3 regions of the Janthinobacterium sp. EB271-G4-3-2 genome follow, and region 1 is predicted to be linked to each of the others. Evidence: predicted binding sites of a transcription regulator. Region 1 holds the regulator's gene; each other region holds the start of a gene.
What was found. Region 1 encodes LexA, which represses DNA repair genes until DNA is damaged. Its sites were predicted from a motif close to ACTGTATNNNNATACAGT; they were not measured.
Positions count from the first base shown of each region.

Region 1 (6,277 bases):
GTGGCATGACTTCCATACCGCAGCAGCCATTCTGGAAAAATGCGCAGCTCAGCCCGCTCGCCGAGCAGGGCGCGCGCGCCATCAAGCCTTATCTGCCTGCCGCTTACGCGCAGCATGTGAAATTTTGAATTTTTTTAAAATCAGTAGCACAGTTTAGGAGCACACCATGTGTGGCATCGTCGGCGTCGTTTCCCATCAACCTGTCAATCAATTGCTCTATGATGCATTGTTGCTCTTGCAACATCGCGGTCAGGACGCGGCAGGGATTGCGACCAATCACAGCAGTATGTTTTCCATGCACAAAGCCAACGGCCTCGTGCGTGACGTCTTCCGTACGCGCAACATGCGTTCGCTGCAAGGCACGACGGGCATCGGCCATTGCCGCTACCCGACGGCCGGTTCGTCGAGCGAAGAGGAAGCACAACCGTTCTATGTGAATGCGCCGTTCGGCATCACCTTGGCGCACAATGGCAACCTGACCAACTGGGAGCAGTTGAAGCTGGAAATGTTCAAGAACGACCGCCGCCACATCAATACCGATTCCGATTCGGAAGTGCTGCTTAACGTGCTGGCGCATGAAATCCAGGAAGCGACGACGGGCCTGAACCTGGACCCGGAAGCCATCTTCAAGGCCGTTACCGTGCTGAACCGCCGCGTCAAGGGCGGTTACGCCGCCGTTGCGCAAATCGCCGGCGTGGGCTTGCTGGCCTTCCGCGATCCGCATGGCATCCGTCCGTTGTGCCTGGGCATCAATGAAACGGAGCAAGGTCCCGAATACCTGATCGCTTCCGAATCCGTGGCCCTGGAAGGCATGGGCTTCCGCTTCGTGCGCGACATCGGTCCCGGCGAAGCCGTCTTTATCGATGCCGACAAGAAATTGCACAGCGCCCAGTGCGCCGACAATGCGAGCCTGAACCCGTGCGTGTTCGAATTCGTCTACCTGGCCCGTCCCGACTCCGTCATCGACGGCGCTTCCGTGTACGCCACGCGCCTGAAAATGGGCGAATACCTGGCCGAAAAGATCCGCGCCGAACTGCCGGGCGTGCATATCGACGTGGTCATGCCGATTCCCGATTCCTCGCGTCCGGCCGCCATCCAGCTGGCCATGGCGCTGAACATCGAATACCGCGAAGGCTTCATCAAGAACCGCTACATCGGCCGTACCTTCATCATGCCGGGCCAGGCGGCGCGCAAGAAATCCGTGCGCCAGAAGCTCAACGCGATCCCCTCCGAATTCAAGGATAAAGTCGTGCTGCTGGTCGACGATTCCATCGTGCGCGGCACCACCAGCCGTGAAATCGTGCAGATGGCGCGCGAAGCGGGCGCGACGAAGGTCATCTTCGCTTCGGCCGCGCCGCCGGTGATCTACCCGAACGTGTACGGCATCGACATGCCGACGCGCGACGAGCTGATCGCCTACGGCCGCACGACGGAAGAAGTGTGCCGCGAAATCACGGCCGACTACCTGGTGTACCAGGATATCGGCGCGCTGAAGCAGGCGATCGCCGACGTCAACCCGGCCCTGACGAACTTCGAGGCCTCGTGCTTCGATGGCGTCTACGTGACGGGCGACGTGTCGCAGGAATACCTGGACCGCCTGGAATATGCGCGCCACCATCCGAAGGCGGCAGCGCCCGAAGATACGCCGCGTTCCCAGCTGAACCTGAACCTCGCTACTACCGAGGCTTGATTCTAGGCCCGGCTATTGCCGGGCTTTTTTTTCGGGGTCAGATCCGCTGGGTCTGACCCCGGCACTTGCCTTGGGTTAAGCGGCAAGACGAGTATTTGGAACTTCCACCATGACCACCAAAAAAAACTACGGCTTCACCACCACCATCCTGCACAACGACCGCCGCAAGGGGATCGAACACGGCTCGCTGCACAAGCCCGTGCATACTTCCGTTGCTTTCGGTTACGCCGATGCGCGCCAGCTCGCGTCCGTGTTCCAGGGCAAGGAAGCGGGTTTCCGCTACGGTCGCCAGGGCAACCCGACCGTTTCCGCGCTGGAAGACAAGATCAACAAGATGGAAGACGGCGTGGCGACCTTGTGCTTCGCCACCGGCATGGGCGCCATCGGCGCCGTCGTGCAATCGCTGCTGCGCGCGGGTGACCATGTCGTGTCGTCGGCCTTTTTGTTTGGCAACACCAACAGCCTGTGGCAAACGGTGACGGGGCAGGGCATGGCCGTGTCGTTCGTCGACGCCACGGACGTCGCCAACGTGGCGGCCGCCATTACGCCGGCCACGCGCATCGTGTTCGTGGAAACCATCGCCAATCCGCGCACGCAAATCGCCGACCTGAAAAAAATCGGCGACTTGTGCCGCGAAAAGGGCATTTTGTACATCGTCGACAACACGATGACGACGCCATATCTGTTCCGCCCCAAAGCCGTGGGCGCGGGCCTGGTGGTCAATGCCTTGACGAAATCCATCGGCGGCCACGGCAATGCCCTGGGCGGCAGCTTGACGGACACGGGCGTGTTCGACTGGACGCAGTATCCGAACATCTTTGAAAATTACAAGAAGGCGGCGCCGGCCCAGTGGGGCATCGCGCAAATCCGCGCCAAGGCCTTGCGCGACTTCGGCGCTTCGCTGGGGCCGGAAGCGGCGCACCATATCGCTGTCGGCGCGGAAACCATGGCTTTGCGCATGGACCGCACCTGCTCGAACGCTTTGGCGCTGGCCACCATGCTGCAGGCCGACCCGAGAGTGGCGGCCGTGCATTACCCGGGCCTGGCGTCGCACCCGCAGCACGCGCTGGCGACGGACTTGTTCCGCAGCTATGGTTCCTTGTTCAGCTTTGAGCTGAAGGATGGCATCGACTGCTTCGATTTCCTCAATCGTTTGAACCTGGCCATTCCCGCGAGCAACCTCGGCGACACGCGCACCCTCGTCATTCCCGTCGCCCACACGATTTTCTATGAGATGGGTGCCGAGCGGCGCGCCAGCATGGGCATCGCCGAATCGCTGATCCGCGTCTCCGTCGGTATCGAGGATGAGGTGGATCTGCTTGAGGATTTCCGCCAGGCACTCGCACTCGATGTATAAGTAGCCGGATAAATGAAAAGGGTCGCAACAGTCATGCTGTTGCGGCCCTTTGTTTTTCGCCGTTCAATGGTAATGTCTTCGTGCCTTCAGAAACCGTAGCGAGCAAGCCCAATATCGGGTTGAGTAGCGGAGCTGTACATTGTACGGGGGCGCCCAGCTAGCGAGCAACGGATGCCCGAGAGTGGGCTGCGCAGTAGGTTTATGAGGGCGCGCTCAATCAATGCCAGCTGCGCATCAGCCCCACGGCCAAACCTTCCAGGGCAAACTCGTCTTCCGGCGACACGGTGATCACCTTGAAGTCCGGGTTTTCCGGCAGCAGTTCGATGACGGAGCCCGTCTTCTTGTAGCGCTTGACGGTGACTTCGTCGCCGATGCGGGCGACGACGATCTGGCCATTCTTGGCGCTGTCGACCTTTTTGACGGCCAGCAAGTCGCCATCCATGATGCCGGCGTCGCGCATGGACCAGCCGCGCACCTTCAGCAGGAAGTCGGGTTTGGCCGAGAACAGGGCCGGGTCCACGTTGTAGCTCGCTTCCAGGTTTTCCTGGGCCAGGATGGGCGAACCGGCAGCCACGCGGCCGATCAGGGGCAGCGACATCAGCAGCGCCGCCGGCACTTTCGATGGCGGTGCTTCTGCCGCCGCGCCGATCAGGCGGATGCCGCGCGAGGTGCCGGGCGAAATCTCGATCGCGCCCTTGCGGGCCAGGGCCTGCAAATGCTCTTCGGCCGCATTGGCCGATTTGAAACCCAGTTCATTGGCGATTTCGGCACGGGTAGGAGGAAAGCCCGTGTTTTCAATCGCGTCCTTGATCAGGTTCAGGATTTGTTCTTGTCGTGCTGTCAGCTTGATCATGAGCGGTGGGTGCATACTAAAATGCTGTCTATATGAACAGTCTGTATTTTTGTACAGTATCGCCCACTATGCAAGGGGATTTCCGTGTTTTAGGCGAATTTCGCAAGAAATACTTGTCCACGGGCGGAAAGCACGGTGGCGCGCGGGCTTTTCGGGCGCCGGCGCAAGCAATGATTGAAACGTTTGCAAAAGGCGGTTATAATCTTCGGCTGACCTTCCCACACCCGTCTTGACGCCGGGGTGGGCGATTATCAATCCGACCTGAAGGAGTTTGCATGCGTCATTATGAAATAGTCTTTATCGTCCATCCGGACCAAAGCGAGCAAGTGCCCGCGATGATCGAACGCTACAAAGCCAGCGTAACCACCCGCGGCGGTTCGGTTCACCGCGTGGAAGATTGGGGCCGCCGTCAAATGGCTTACTCGATCCAAAAGCTGCCTAAAGCACACTACATCTGCCTGAACATCGAATGCGACAACGAGACCCTGGTCGAGTTGGAAACAGCATTCAAATTCAATGATGCCGTGTTGCGTCACCTGACCGTTAAAATGAAGAAAGCTGAAACAGCTCCTTCGCCGATGATGAAATCGGTACAACGCGAAGACGCGGCCAAAAGCCACCGCACCGAAGCACCAGCAGCCGCTCCAGCCGCAGCAGCAGCTTAATTCTTGACCAGGATCGTGCGCTGAACCAGCTACAAGTCACCGCCATCATTGCCGAGCGCGAAATATTGCGCTATACCCCGGCAGGGCTGCCGATTGTGAATGCAGTATTGCAACACAGTTCGCAGCAGATGGAAGCAGGGATTGCCCGTTTGACCGAGTTTGATGTTGCCGCGCTAGCCGCTGGCGAAATCTCAGGCAGGTTCAGTCAGGCAAGCTTGGGCGGGGTGTATCAGTTCACGGGTTTCCTGGCCAGGAAGAGCCGCAACAGCAAGAGTTTGGTGTTTCACATCATTGATTTTAGTGCAGTCAATTCTGACTAGCGCATTTTAGATACAGGAGCCTGACATGGCATTCGGTAAAAAGTTCGACAAAAATAAGCTCAAGCTTAAAGAAAAACGCAAACAGCAAAACCCGTTGTTCAAACGCAAGAAGTTCTGCCGCTTCACCGCAGCTCACGTTGAGCAAGTCGACTATAAAGACGTCGACACGCTGAAAGACTTCGTCCAAGAAAACGGCAAGATCATGCCAGCACGCCTGACCGGTACCAAAGCGCACTACCAGCGCCAAGTTGACACCGCAATCAAGCGCGCTCGCTTCCTCGCGCTGCTGCCATACACCGATCTGCACCACGCTTAATCGGTCAGATATTCCTGGAGAAGAACTATGCAAATCATTCTGTTAGAAAAAGTTGTTAACGTCGGTAACCTCGGCGAAGTCGTCAAAGTCAAAGACGGTTACGCACGTAACTTCCTGATCCCACAACGCCTGGCACGTCGTGCCACGGCAACCGCTGTGGCTGAATTCGAAGTCAAGCGCGCCGAACTGGAAAAAGCTGCTGCCGCCAAACTGGCCGCATCGCAAGCCCAGGGCGAAAAACTGAGCGGCCTGACCGTTCAAGTTGCTCAAAAAGCTGGTGTTGATGGCCGTCTGTTCGGTTCCGTCACCAACTTCGACATCGCTGAAGCGCTGACCAAGCAAGGTTTTGCTGTTGAAAAAGCACAAATCCGCATGCCTACCGGCCCGCTGAAGATCGTTGGCGAGCACAACGTTTCGGTTGCTCTGCACACCGACGTGGTCGTGGAAGTTGTTATCGCTGTCGTTCCAGACGCGAACGCGTAATTGTCTGCGGGCCTGGCCCGCAAGCATTGCCGCACTATGAAAAGCCGGGTTCGCCCGGCTTTTTTGTGGCCTTTTTTTCGCTCAATTTCAGCCCTTTATTTTTGCCAGCACGCCGAAGCGGGTATAATTCGCGCCATGAACGCCCCCTCTGATCCGCAACTGGATTCCCTCCGTATTCCGCCGCATTCGATCGAAGCAGAACAATCCGTCATCGGTGGTCTGCTGCGCGACAATGCCGCGTATGACCGCATCGCCGACTTCATGCATGCGGAGGATTTCTATCGCTATGACCATCGCATCATCTTCGAGCAAATCGTCAAGATGGTTAACGCTTCCAAGCCAGCCGATGTCATTACTGTTTTTGAAACCCTGACCCAGCTCGGCAAGGCCGATGACGTGGGCGGACTCGCTTACCTGAACGCCATGGCGCAAAACACGCCATCGGCCGCGAACATCCGGCGCTACGCCGAGATCGTGCGCGACCGCGGCGTGCTGCGCAAGCTCATCACCGTCGCCGACGATATCTCCGGCACGGCCTTCAGCCCGCAAGGCAAGGAAGTCAAGCAGATGCTTGACGAGGCCGAATCGAAGAT
Region 1 covers NZ_JACYMG010000003.1:105,296-111,572, reverse strand. Annotated here, with positions in the region: gene IGS55_RS08345 (CvpA family protein) at 1-128, shown strand, start outside; gene purF (amidophosphoribosyltransferase) at 167-1,690, shown strand; gene IGS55_RS08335 (cystathionine gamma-synthase family protein) at 1,800-3,047, shown strand; gene lexA (transcriptional repressor LexA) at 3,265-3,900, opposite strand; gene rpsF (30S ribosomal protein S6) at 4,176-4,565, shown strand; gene priB (primosomal replication protein N) at 4,586-4,885, shown strand; gene rpsR (30S ribosomal protein S18) at 4,911-5,201, shown strand; gene rplI (50S ribosomal protein L9) at 5,229-5,684, shown strand; gene IGS55_RS08305 (replicative DNA helicase) at 5,820-6,277, shown strand, end outside.

Region 2 (6,277 bases), on a different contig from region 1:
CCAACTTTTCGCGCGCGCGCGGATTGAACCAGCCGCGGCTCAGGCCAAAGCCCACGTTCTGGCGCACCGTCAGGTGCGGGAACAGCGCGTAATCCTGGAACAGGTAGGCGACGTTGCGCTGCTGCGGCGGCAAGTTGATGCCGGCGGCCGAATCGAACAGGGTGCGCCCGTTCAGGCGGATATGGCCTGCGTCCGGTGTAAACAGTCCGGCAATGGCTTTCAGGGTCATGCTCTTGCCGGCGCCGGACGGGCCATACATGGCGATGCGCTGGCTGCCGGACGTGCATTGCACCTGCAGGTCGAAGCGGCGTTTGCCGGAGCGCAAGGTGGCGCGGATGTCGAGGTCGAGTTGCATGGGCGTCATCCTCAGCGTCCTTTGTGCGCGACGCGCCCGGGCGCCAGGCGGCCAGCCGACAGCAGCACCACGATGCAGACCACCGAGATGATCACGACCAGCGTATTGGCCACGTCGTCCTGGCCCGCCTGCACGGCTTCATACACGGCCACCGACAGGGTCTGCGTCTTGCCGGGAATGCTGCCGGCCACCATCAAGGTGGCGCCGAATTCGCCGAGCGCGCGCACGAATCCCAGCAGCACGCCGGCCAGGATGCCGCGCCAGGCCAGCGGCAAGGTGACGCGAAAGAAAATCGCCGGCTCGGAAATGCCCAGCACGCGGGCAGCCTGCTCGAGCTGGCCGTCGACGGCCTCGAAGGCGGCGCGCGCGGGCTTGAAGACGAGGGGAAAGGCGACCACGGTGGAAGCGATCACGGCGCCCTGCCATGTAAAAATCAGGTTGATGCCGAAGTTGTCCTGCAGCCAGATGCCCAGGGTGCCGCGCCGGCCCAGCAGCACCAGCAGGTAATAGCCGAGCACGGTCGGCGGCATCACCATCGGCAGGGTCAACAGGGCGTCGAGCAGCTCGCGCCCGGGAAAACGCGTGCGTGCCAGCAGATAGCCCGTGCCGATGCCGAGCAACAAGTTAAGCGCCGTGGCCCATGCCGCCACTTTGAGCGACAGGGCCAGCGCGGTCCAGGCGATATCCATGTGCAGTCGTTCTACTTTATGGCTTTTTAAACCCGTATTTGGCGAGGATGGCTTGCGCCGGCACCGTCTGCAGATAGCTGACGAAGCGCTTCGCTTCGGCCGCATTGCCGCTGCCCTTGATGGTGGCGATCGGGTACAGCACGGGTGCGTCCAGCGGCACTTCCAACACCACGTTGACCTTGTCTTTCATGATGGCCGCGTCGGTGGAGTAGACAAAGCCCGCATCGACTTCGCCGCGCGCCACGTAGTCGAGCGACTGGCGCACGTTCTGCGTGCCGATGGCTTTAGATTGCACGGCGTCCCACAGCTTCGCCTTCTTCAGCGCGCCTTCCGAGTAACGGCCGACGGGCACGCTGGCCGGATTGGCGATGGCCACGCGGGTCACGTCCTTGCGCGTCAGGTCGCTCAAGCTCTTGATGCCCAGCTTGCTATCGTGCGGCACGATCAGCACCAGGCTGTTGCCGACGAAGTCCATGCGCTCGGCCGGCAAGACAAGGCCCTGCTTTTGCGCCGCATCCATGGTTTCCTGGTCGGCCGAGGCAAACACGTCCACGGGCGCGCCCTTGACGATCTGCTGCAGCAGCACGCCCGAGGCGGCAAAGTTCAAGGACACCTTGCTGCCCGGATACTGCGCCTCGTAGCCTTGCGCCGCCTCCTTGAACGCATTCGTCAGGCTGGCCGCGGCCGACACGACCACTTCGCCGGCAAGGGCGGACGAGGCGGCGGTGGCGGTGGCGAAGAGGGCGGCGCCGAGCAGTGTGGCGAGGGAGGTAAGGCGCATGATCGTATCCTTGATGAGAAGAGAACCAGGCCCGTAATATACACCGATATATAGCGCTCTGCCATCGCACAGGTCAAGTCAGCGCAAGTCCCATTCCCTGATATACTGTATATAAACACAGTATATCGAGGTGCATCATGGAATTGACGGACAAGCTGGAAATCCTGGCCGACGCGGCCAAGTACGATGCGTCCTGCGCCAGCAGCGGCGCGCCCAAGCGCGATTCCATCGGCAAGGACGGCTTTGGCGCCACCTCGGGCATGGGCATTTGCCACAGCTACACGCCGGATGGGCGCTGCGTCTCGCTGCTGAAAGTGCTGCTGACGAATTACTGCCTGTACGACTGCCAGTACTGCGTCAACCGCCGCACGTCAAACGTGCCGCGTGCGCGCTTTACCGTGGCCGAAGTGGTGAAACTGACGAGCGACTTTTACCTGCGCAACTACATCGACGGCCTGTTCCTCAGTTCCGGCATCATCCAGTCGGCCGACTACACGATGGAACAACTGGTGCAGGTGGCGCGCGAGTTGCGCGAAGTGCACCAGTTCCGCGGCTACATCCATCTGAAAACCATTCCCGACGCCGATCCGGCGCTGATCGCGCAGGCGGGCCGCTATGCCGACCGGCTCAGCGTCAACATCGAACTGCCGACCCAGGACAGCGTGCAAAAGCTGGCGCCGGAAAAGAGCGTGCACACGATCAAGCTGGCGATGGGGTCGATACGCCGCAAGCTCGATGAAAAGGCCGAGGAACCACGCGCGCCGCGCTTCGCGCCGGCCGGGCAAAGCACGCAGATGATCGTCGGCGCCGACGCCAGCGACGACCAGCAAATCCTCGCCACGGCCGAGACCTTGTACGGCAGCTACAAACTCAAGCGCGTGTATTACTCGGCTTTCAGCCCGATCCCCGACAGCCCGAAAAGCGTGCCGCTGGCGCCGCCACCGATGCTGCGCGAACACCGGCTGTACCAGGCCGATTTCCTGCTGCGCAGCTATGGTTTCCAGGCCAGCGAACTGCTGCCCGCCACGGGCGGCAACCTGGCGCTCGATATCGACCCGAAACTGGCGTGGGCGCTGGCGCACCGCGAACATTTTCCGCTGGACTTGAACCGCGCGGCGCAGCACATGATCGCCCGCGTACCCGGCATCGGCCTGCGCAACGCGCAGCGCATCGTCGACCTGCGGCGGCTGCGACAGGTGCGCTACGCCGACCTGTCGCGCCTGCGCTGCAGCATGAAGAAAATCGCTCCCTTCATCATCACGGCCGACTACTTTCCCGCGCGCGACACGACCGCCTCCGAACACCTGCGGCGCGCCATGGCGGAGGCGCCGCAGCAAATGTATCTGTGGCCGGAGCTGCAGGCCGCATGAGCACGGTGGTGAGGCTGGCGCAATCGTTCGACGAGTGGCGCGCGGCGGCACGCGAACTGATCGCGCTTGGCGTGCCGCCTGCCGACGTTGCCTGGCAGTCGCGTCCCGGCGATGGCGACCTGTTTTCCGCCACGCCGGATGCGACCGATACCGGCGCGCCGCAGCTGCGCCTGCCGCGCCAGCTGGTGGAACTGCTGCGGACCGCCGCCTGTTTCAGCGTGCCTGACCGCTGGGCCTTCCTGTACCAGGTGCTGTGGCGCTGGCAGCTGGGCCAGTACGACGTGATGTCGCCGGCCGATGCGGACGGCGCGCGCCTGCACGCCATGGTCAAGGCCGTGCACCGCGAGGAGCACGACATGCATGCGTATGTACGCTTCCGCGAACGCAGCGAAGCGGAAGAGGCACCGCGTTTTGTGGCCTGGTTCGAACCCGTGCACGAAGTGCTGCCGCAAGTGGCGCGCCACTTCGCCCGCCGCATGGGATCGACCAGCTGGATGATCGCCACGCCCGCCGCCAGCATGCTATGGGATGGCACAATCTTGCACGCTGGACCCGCACTGATGCGGGACGCGGCCGATATCGACGATGCCGGCGAAGCCCTGTGGCTGACCTACTACCGCAGCATCTTCAATCCCGCGCGCGTGAATGCGGATTTGCTGCACAGCCATATCCCCTCGCGTTTCTGGAAAAACCTGCCGGAAGGCGCCATCGTGCCCGCCATGCTCAGCGGCGCCACCAACGGCGAACGCCGCACGGGCCAGACGGCCAGCGTGGGCCAGCGCAGCGGCGCGGCCATGATCCCGATTGCCGCCGAACGCGTCCAGCCGGCGCGCGAAGTAGCGACAAGCCTGGACCAGTGCCGCCGCTGCGAACTGTGGCAGCACGCCACGCAAGCCGTGCCCGGCATTGGCCCAGCACAGGCGCGCATCATGCTTGTGGGCGAGCAGCCGGGCGACCAGGAAGACCTGGCGGGACTGCCGTTTGTGGGCCCGGCCGGGGTGCTGCTCGAGCAAGCCATGCAGGAAGCGGGCATGGCGCGCGACAGCGTCTACCTGACCAACGCCGTCAAACATTTCAAGTGGGAGCCACGCGGCAAGCGCCGCCTGCACAAGACGCCCGCGCAGCGCGAGATCCTCGCCTGTCATGGCTGGCTGGAAGAAGAGATCGAGCGCGTCCAGCCGCAGGTGATCGTGGCGCTGGGCAGCACGGCCTTGAAGTCCATCCTGAGGGATGGCGCGGCGAGCATGGCACCGCTGATCGGCACGACTATCGAGCATGCGGGACGCCCGGTGGTGACCGTATATCACCCGGCGTATGTGCTGCGCGCGCCCGATGAGCCCAGCCGGCGGCAGGCTTACGCGGTCATAGTGGCGGGGCTGCGGCAGGCGCTGCGGCTAGAGCAGGATCGCCATCACAGCGTCGTGGCCGGCACATCCCGCCCCTCATCGCGCCGCGCATAGCGTTGCGCGATCACGGCGCAAATCATCAGCTGAATCTGGTGGAACAGCATCAGCGGCAAGATCACCATGCCCAGCGAACGCGTGGAAAACAGCACCTTGGCCATCGGCACGCCGCTGGCCAGGCTTTTCTTCGAGGCGCAAAAGACGATGGCGATTTCGTCTTCCTTGTTGAAGCCCAGGCGGCGGCTGACGAAGGTGGAGATGCCCAGCACCAGCACCAGCAGCAAGGTGCTGATCAGGCCCAGGGCGACCAGGGTTTCCACCGAGATCGTATGCCACAGGCCTTCGCTGACGGCTTCGCTGAAGGCCGTGTAGACCACCAGCAAGATCGAACCTTGGTCGACGTATTTCAGGGTGGCTTTGTGGCGGTCGACCCAGCGGCCGATCCAGCGGCGCAGGAACTGGCCAGCCAGGAAGGGCAGCAGCAGCTGCATGACGATGGACAGCACGGCGTCCACGGACGACTTGCTTTCCGCGCCCTTGGCCACCAGCAAGCCCACCAGGATGGGGGCGAGGAAGATGCCGATGAAGTTCGAGGCCGAGGCGCTGCAGATGGCGGCCGGCACGTTGCCGCGCGCCATGGCCGTCATGGCGATCGAGGACTGCACGGTGGACGGCAGCGCGCACAGGAACAAGATGCCCATGTACAGGTCGGGCGTGAGGAAGGTCAGCGCCAGCGGGCGCAGCGCCAGGCCCAAGAGCGGAAACAGGACAAAGGTGCTGGCCAGCACCAGCAAGTGCAAACGCCAGTGCATGGCGCCTGCCACCACGGCTTCGCGCGACAGCTTGGCGCCGTGCAGGAAGAACAGGGCGCCGATGGCGACCGTGGTGATGTTGCCGAAAACCACGGCCGTCTGGCCCGTGCAGGGCAGGAAGGTGGCCAGCGCCACGGTGACGAGCAGGGCGATGGTGAAATTATCGGGTTTCAGATTGCGCAGCAGGGCAGCGGGAGAAAAAGAAGACATGCGGTAGCCTGGTAACGGCGCAGCCTTGCACGCTGTGCCGTGGATGACAAAAAGCGCCGGAATCGGCGCCAGTGCTGGCTATTCTAACCCTATTGCCGAGCTACCTGCCTGGAAGCAAGCGTGGCTTGTGGACACAATGGCACAAAAAAATGCCCTGTCCGCAGACAGGGCAACCCGGAGTAAAGTACAGCGCGAGGGGATTAACCGGCGGCTTTGACTTTCAGCTCGTTCTTGATTTCTTTCACGCCGCTCACGGAAGCGACGATCTGCACGACGCGGTCACCCGCTTCGGCGCTCGGTACGTCGCCCGACAGGACGACAACACCTTGCTGGGTTGCTACCTTGACTGGCAGGGCGGCGGCTTGCGCATCGGCGCTCAGGGCGGCCTTGGCCGAGGAAGTGATGGTTTCATCAGGGACGGCTGCGGCAGCGTTGGCGGCCACGACGGTGTCAGCAGGAGCTTGTGCTTTTGGTGCGGAGTCAGCGGCATGCGAAGCGGTGATCGAGGCGCCCGACAGTACGATAGCGGCAACCAGGGTATTGAACAGTTTCGATGTTTGCATGGTAGTTCCTCTCAATGAAGTTAAAAGCTTCTTACTTGGATAAAGCAACACTTTGAAGCGTCACATCTACCCATACAGCAAGCGCCGTGCCAGC
Region 2 covers NZ_JACYMG010000004.1:70,665-76,941, forward strand. Annotated here, with positions in the region: gene IGS55_RS10535 (sulfate/molybdate ABC transporter ATP-binding protein) at 1-355, opposite strand, end outside; gene modB (molybdate ABC transporter permease subunit) at 367-1,044, opposite strand; gene modA (molybdate ABC transporter substrate-binding protein) at 1,061-1,825, opposite strand; gene IGS55_RS10550 (putative DNA modification/repair radical SAM protein) at 1,963-3,195, shown strand; gene IGS55_RS10555 (UdgX family uracil-DNA binding protein) at 3,192-4,655, shown strand; gene IGS55_RS10560 (bile acid:sodium symporter family protein) at 4,607-5,620, opposite strand; gene IGS55_RS10565 (BON domain-containing protein) at 5,821-6,183, opposite strand.
Region 2: the regulator LexA is predicted to act here: its motif matches at 1,930-1,947, upstream of IGS55_RS10550 (putative DNA modification/repair radical SAM protein).

Region 3 (6,277 bases), on a different contig from region 1:
GTGAATCTCGTCGTGGTCGGTCTGGCGCAGGGCCAGTTCCGATTGCATGCGCATGCCGGCCAGTGGCGTTTTCATCTGGTGCGCGGCATCGGCGATGAAGCGTTTCTGCATGTCGATCGACAGCGACAGCCGCGAGAGCATCTCGTTGAGCGAACCGACCAGCGGCGTGATTTCCTCGGGCACCTGGCCCGATTCGATTGGACTCAAATCGTCGGGCGGCCGCGCGCGTATGCGCTCCTGCAATTGCGCCAGCGGCGACAGGCCGCGCGCCAGGGCAAACCAGACGAGGGCCAGGATCACGGGCAGGATGATGAACTGCGGCAAAATCACGCCCTTGATGATTTCGTTGGCCAGCTGGGCGCGTTTTTCCAGCGTCTCGGCGACTTGCACCAGCGCGCGGCTTTGCTCATCGTCGTTGCTGGAAGGAATATCGAGATAGCTGAACGCCACGCGCACGGGCGTGCCGTGCATGGTGTCGTTGCGGAACAGCACCATGCCGCTGCGGTATTTGTCGGCGTCCTGCGGCGGCGGCAAATCGCGGTCGCCGGCCAGGTATTCGCCGCGCGGGCCCACCACCAGGTAATACAGGGTGTCGACATCGTCGCCGCGCAGCAAGTCGCGGCCGTTATTATTGCTGCTGTTCTTGTCCGGCGCGCGGCGCAGCATGGCGCCATCGGCCTGCTTGACCTGCTGCGTGAGCACCGTCACGCTGTCTTCCAGCGCATGGTCGAATGGTTGATTGGCGATGCTCTTGGCCACCAGATAGGTGATGGCGATGCTCATCGGCCACAGCAGCAGCAGGGGCGCCAGCATCCAGTCGAGGATTTCGCCGAACAGCGAATGCTCGATCGTGTCGTCCTGCTCCGTGGTGGGCGGTTCGAACCAGTCGTCGTCGTCCGGCTCGTCCGCTGGCGCCTCGCGCGCCTTCACTTGCTGGCGGGTCCGCTGGCCGGGCTTGCCGACTCGCCCGCTTCGGCGTTCAGGCGCGCCGCTTCCGAGTATTTTTCCAGGCAATAGCCGAGGCCGCGCACGGTGGCGATGCGCACGCCACCCACCTCGATTTTCTTGCGCAAGCGGTGCACATACACTTCGATGGCGTTGTTCGACACTTCCTCGCCCCATTCGCACAGGTGGTCGACCAGCTGCTCTTTCGAGACGAGGCGGCCGGTGCGGCCCAGCAGGATTTCCAGCAAGCCCAGTTCGCGCGCCGACAGGTCGAGCATCTGGTCGTTGATGTAGGCGCTGCGCCCCACCTGGTCGTAGCTGAGGGGGCCGTGCTTGATGATGGTGGCGCCGCCGCCGGCGCCGCGGCGCGTCAGGGCGCGCACTCTTGCCTCCAGTTCCGACAAGGCGAACGGCTTGGCCATATAATCATCGGCACCGAGGTCGAGGCCATTCACGCGTTGCTCGATGGAATCGGCGGCCGTCAGGATCAGCACCGGCAGCAGCGAGGCGCGCGCGCGCAGGCGGCGCAGCACTTCCAGGCCGGACATTTTGGGCAGGCCCAGGTCGAGGATCAGCAAGTCGAATTCCTGGGTGGACAGGGCCGTGTCGGCCTCCTGGCCCGTCTTGACGTAGTCGATCGCATAACCGGACTGGCGCAGCGAGCGGGTCAGGCCGTCGGCCAGCACGCTGTCATCTTCGGCAAGTAAAATACGCATGGTGCACTTCCTATGCTTTGCGGCGGTAGAAGCTTGTATTGTGTTTCATTTTCCGCAAGGTGGCGAATTTTTATGAAAATCCGCGGTTGTATTGATCTGTTTCAAAACAAATCCACGTTCCGCTTGCATTGATCACTGTTTTTTTATACAGTACTGTCTGTGTAAAGAATTTAACCCACTGGCGCTATCGCAGGCTGCAGGATTCACCCTGAATCCGCACCTGTAGAACGGCTGAAAGAACATATGGACGATAAAAAAGCTGTAGTACCCGCATCGGAAAAAGCCAAGGCGCTCGCCGCCGCACTGGCGCAGATCGAGAAGCAGTTTGGCAAAGGTTCGGTCATGCGCATGGATGCCAGCGCACCGATCGAAGAAGTGCAAGTCGTGTCGACCGGTTCGCTCGGCCTCGATATCGCGCTGGGCGTGGGTGGCTTGCCGCGCGGCCGCGTGGTGGAAATCTACGGTCCGGAATCGTCGGGTAAAACCACCCTGACCCTGCAAACCATCGCCGAAATGCAAAAACTGGGCGGCACGTGCGCCTTTATCGATGCCGAGCACGCGCTCGACGTCGGCTACGCGCAAAAGCTGGGCGTGAACCTGCACGAATTGCTGATCTCGCAACCGGACACGGGCGAGCAGGCGCTGGAAATCTGTGACGCCCTCGTGCGTTCGGGCAGCGTCGACCTCGTCGTCATCGACTCCGTGGCCGCACTGACGCCACGCGCCGAGATCGAAGGCGACATGGGCGATTCGCTGCCAGGCTTGCAAGCGCGCCTGATGTCGCAAGCCCTGCGCAAGCTGACCGGTTCCATCAACCGTACCAATACCCTGGTCATCTTCATCAACCAGATCCGCATGAAGATCGGCGTGATGTTCGGCAGCCCGGAAACGACCACCGGCGGCAATGCGCTGAAATTCTACGCCTCCGTGCGCCTGGATATCCGCCGCACCGGCTCGATCAAGTCCGGCGATGAAGTGATCGGCAACGAAACCAAGGTCAAGGTCGTCAAGAACAAGATCGCGCCACCGTTCAAGGAAGCGCACTTCGACATCCTGTACGGCGCAGGCACCTCGCGCGAAGGCGAAATCCTGGATCTGGGCTCGGATGCCAAGATCGTGGAAAAATCCGGTTCGTGGTACAGCTACAACGGCGAACGCATCGGTCAGGGCAAGGACAACGCCCGCGCCTTCCTGCAAGAGCGTCCGGCGTTGGCCCGCGAAATCGAAAACAAGGTCCGCGCTTCGCTGGGCGTGCGCGAACTGCCGCCGCTGGCTGCTGAAAAGCCGGAAAAAGCGGACAAAGCCGCCGACAAGGCTGCCAAGGCTGCGGAAGCCAAGGCAGAGTAGGTCGGATTAGCGCGGCAAAGCCGCGCGTAATCCGACAACAGCACAGAGGCCAACAATGTTGTCGGATTACGGCCCAAGGGGCCTAATCCGACCTACGCATGGCTTGCCGCAAGGTAGGACCCTGATCGCCGTCCCGCGCTGTTGCGCCGGGCGGCGATTGTGTTTGGGTGATGTGATCGTGGAATGGAAGACAAGGTGGGTGTATGGCCGCAGTACAACTAAGCCTGAAGGGCAGGGCGCTACGCTTTTTGTCGATGCGTGAACACAGCCGCATGGAATTGCGGCGCAAGCTGCAGCGCCATGCGCAGGAGGGCGATGATGTGGAAGCCTTGCTCGACAGCCTGGAGCAAGCCAACTGGCTGTCGCAGGAGCGCTTTTCCGAGTCGCTGATCCACCGCCGCTCGGCCCGCTTCGGCAATAGCCGCATCATGGCCGAACTGCAAAGCCATGGCATCGGCGGCGAGGCGCTGCAGGAGCTCAAGGCGGGCCTGGCCGAAGGGGAGGTTGCGCGCGCCTGCGAAGTATGGCGCCGCAAGTTTGGCGAGGTGGCGCAGGATGCCGAGCAGCGCAACAAACAGATGCGCTTCCTGATGCAGCGCGGCTTTTCCCAGCGCGCCGTGCAGGCGGCCTTGAAGGGCCTGGACCCCGAAGACGACTAGACGCGCGCCGGTGGCGCCCGGACTGGTCACGCGAACGCCCGGCCGCAGGCTCTTCCATTGTGTTCCTTCTGCAACAGTTCGCACCTTGCCTGTGTGGCAAGGACCGGCCCGTCACGCTTGATGGCATATTTTTTTGCAAGCGCACTCCGCTGTCATCGTCCTGTCAAGCTGGCGGCGTATTGTTGCGCTGCACGTGACCAGCGCCACCAGCGCTTGCCCATGCCAGACGGGTGTGGCGGCTGGCGCAGGACAGGCGTGCAAGGAGGGCATATCTATCATCACTGAACGTGATAACAGCGTCAATTTCCATGTGAATTCTTTATGCTTTGAAATGTTTTTATCGAAGCAATGAAAAATTATGTTGCGGCGCAACCGGCGCCCAGTGTGCTACACTTTTAGGGTTTTTGCGGCGCCGCAGGTGCGGTTGCTGTTCGTAGAAGCTGCGAACAGAGTGCTTTAGGCACATGGCTGCTTACTAAATTATGGCCGCGCAAGCGGCATCGGTCTTATGCCCCTGTCAACTCCCGTATCCCGGCGCGCCCTACGGCACTCCCGCGTTATCGACGTCCAAGCGTATGTGCGCGACGACGGCCTGTGGGATATTGACGCCCATATCACCGACATCAAAAGCTATGACGCGACCCTGGCCTCCGGCCCCCGTCCCGCCGGCTCCCCTCTGCATGACCTCCACTTACGCATTACCGTCGATCGCGAACTGACCATTGTCGAGGCCGAAGCTGTCTCCGATGCCGTGCCCTATCCCGGTTTTTGCGATACCATCGGCCCCGCTTACAGGGCGCTGATCGGTTTGAATTTATTGAAGAATTTCCGCCGCGACTTGAAACAGCGCCTGGCGGGAATCGCTGGCTGTACCCATTTGACCGAACTGGCGCAAGTCTTGCCGACTGCGACGGTTCAGGCATTTGCCGGCGATGTCTGGTCGACCCGTGACGGTGAGAATGCTGACTTGTCGCATGAAAAGCCGTTTCAACTCGACAAATGCCACGCCCTGCGCACCGATGGCGGGGCAGTTGCACAGTATTACCCGCGCTGGGTAGCCAAAGCGTGACCCCGGCGCTCTGTTTTTCCTGTTTTTTTTGCACCACTAACCGTATTTTTACAAATCAGTATCAGAAGGGAAGCCAGCATGAAAATCCATGAGTATCAAGCCAAAGAAATCCTCCGGCAGCACGGAGTGACGGTACCACGCGGTATTCCGTGCATGTCCGTCGAAGAAGCCGTCAAGGCTGCGGAAACCCTGGGCGGCCCGGTATGGGTTGTCAAGGCGCAGATCCACGCAGGTGGCCGCGGCAAGGGCGGCGGCGTGAAAGTGGCGAAATCGATCGAACAGGTCAAGGAATACGCTGACCAGATCATGGGCATGCAGCTGATCACGCACCAGACCAGCGCCGAAGGCCAGAAAGTCAACCGCCTGCTGGTGGAAGAAGGCGCCGACATCAAGCAAGAACTGTACGTTTCGCTGGTCACCGACCGCGTTACCCAGAAAATCGTCCTGATGGCTTCGTCCGAAGGCGGCATGGACATCGAAGAAGTGGCCGAGAGCCACCCAGAGAAGATCCATCACGTCACCATCGATCCAGGCACAGGCCTGACCGATGCCCAGGCAGACGACATCGCCGCCAAGATCGGCGTGCCTGCCGGCTCCATCGCCGACGCCCGCGTCAACCTGCAAGGCCTGTACAAAGCGTACTGGGAAACCGATTGCTCGCTGGCCGAGATCAACCCGCTGATCGTTACCGGCAGCGGCAAAGTCATCGCCCTGGACGCCAAGTTCAACTTTGACCCGAACGCCCTGTTCCGTCATCCGGAAATCGTCGCCCTGCGCGATCTGGACGAAGAAGATCCAGCGGAAATCGAAGCGTCGAAATTCGACCTGGCCTACATTTCGCTCGACGGCAACATCGGTTGCCTGGTGAACGGCGCCGGTCTGGCCATGGCCACCATGGACACCATCAAGCTGTTCGGCGGCGAGCCTGCCAACTTCCTGGATGTCGGCGGCGGCGCCACGGCGGAAAAAGTCACCGAAGCGTTCAAGATCATGCTGAAAAACCCAGGCCTGAAAGCCATCCTGGTGAACATTTTCGGCGGCATCATGCGTTGCGACGTGATCGCTGAAGGCGTGATCGCCGCAGTGAAAGCCGTCTCGCTGAACGTGCCACTGGTCGTGCGCATGAAGGGCACCAACGAAGACCTGGGCAAAAAGATGCTGGCCGATTCCGGTCTGCCTATCATCGCAGCCGACACCATGGAAGATGCAGCCAAGAGCGTCGTTGCCGCTGCTGCCGGTCAAGCTTAATTAAGGAATCAACATGTCCATTCTGATCAATAAAGATACCAAAGTCGTTACCCAAGGGATCACCGGCAAGACCGGCCAGTTCCACACCCGCGGTTGCCGCGACTACGCGAACGGCAAAGCTGCCTTCGTGGCAGGCGTGAACCCGAAGAAAGCCGGCGAAGATTTCGAAGGCATTCCTATTTTCGCTAACGTGACCGAAGCGAAAAAAGAAACCGGCGCCAACGTTTCCGTCATCTACGTACCGCCAGCAGGCGCTGCAGCGGCGATCTGGGAAGCTGTCGAAGCTGAAATGG
Region 3 covers NZ_JACYMG010000011.1:155,098-161,374, reverse strand. Annotated here, with positions in the region: gene IGS55_RS21660 (sensor histidine kinase) at 1-930, opposite strand, end outside; gene IGS55_RS21655 (response regulator) at 927-1,661, opposite strand; gene recA (recombinase RecA) at 1,905-3,008, shown strand; gene recX (recombination regulator RecX) at 3,212-3,667, shown strand; gene IGS55_RS21640 (DUF2889 domain-containing protein) at 4,176-4,736, shown strand; gene sucC (ADP-forming succinate--CoA ligase subunit beta) at 4,815-5,984, shown strand; gene sucD (succinate--CoA ligase subunit alpha) at 5,998-6,277, shown strand, end outside.
Region 3: the regulator LexA is predicted to act here: its motif matches at 1,796-1,813, upstream of recA (recombinase RecA).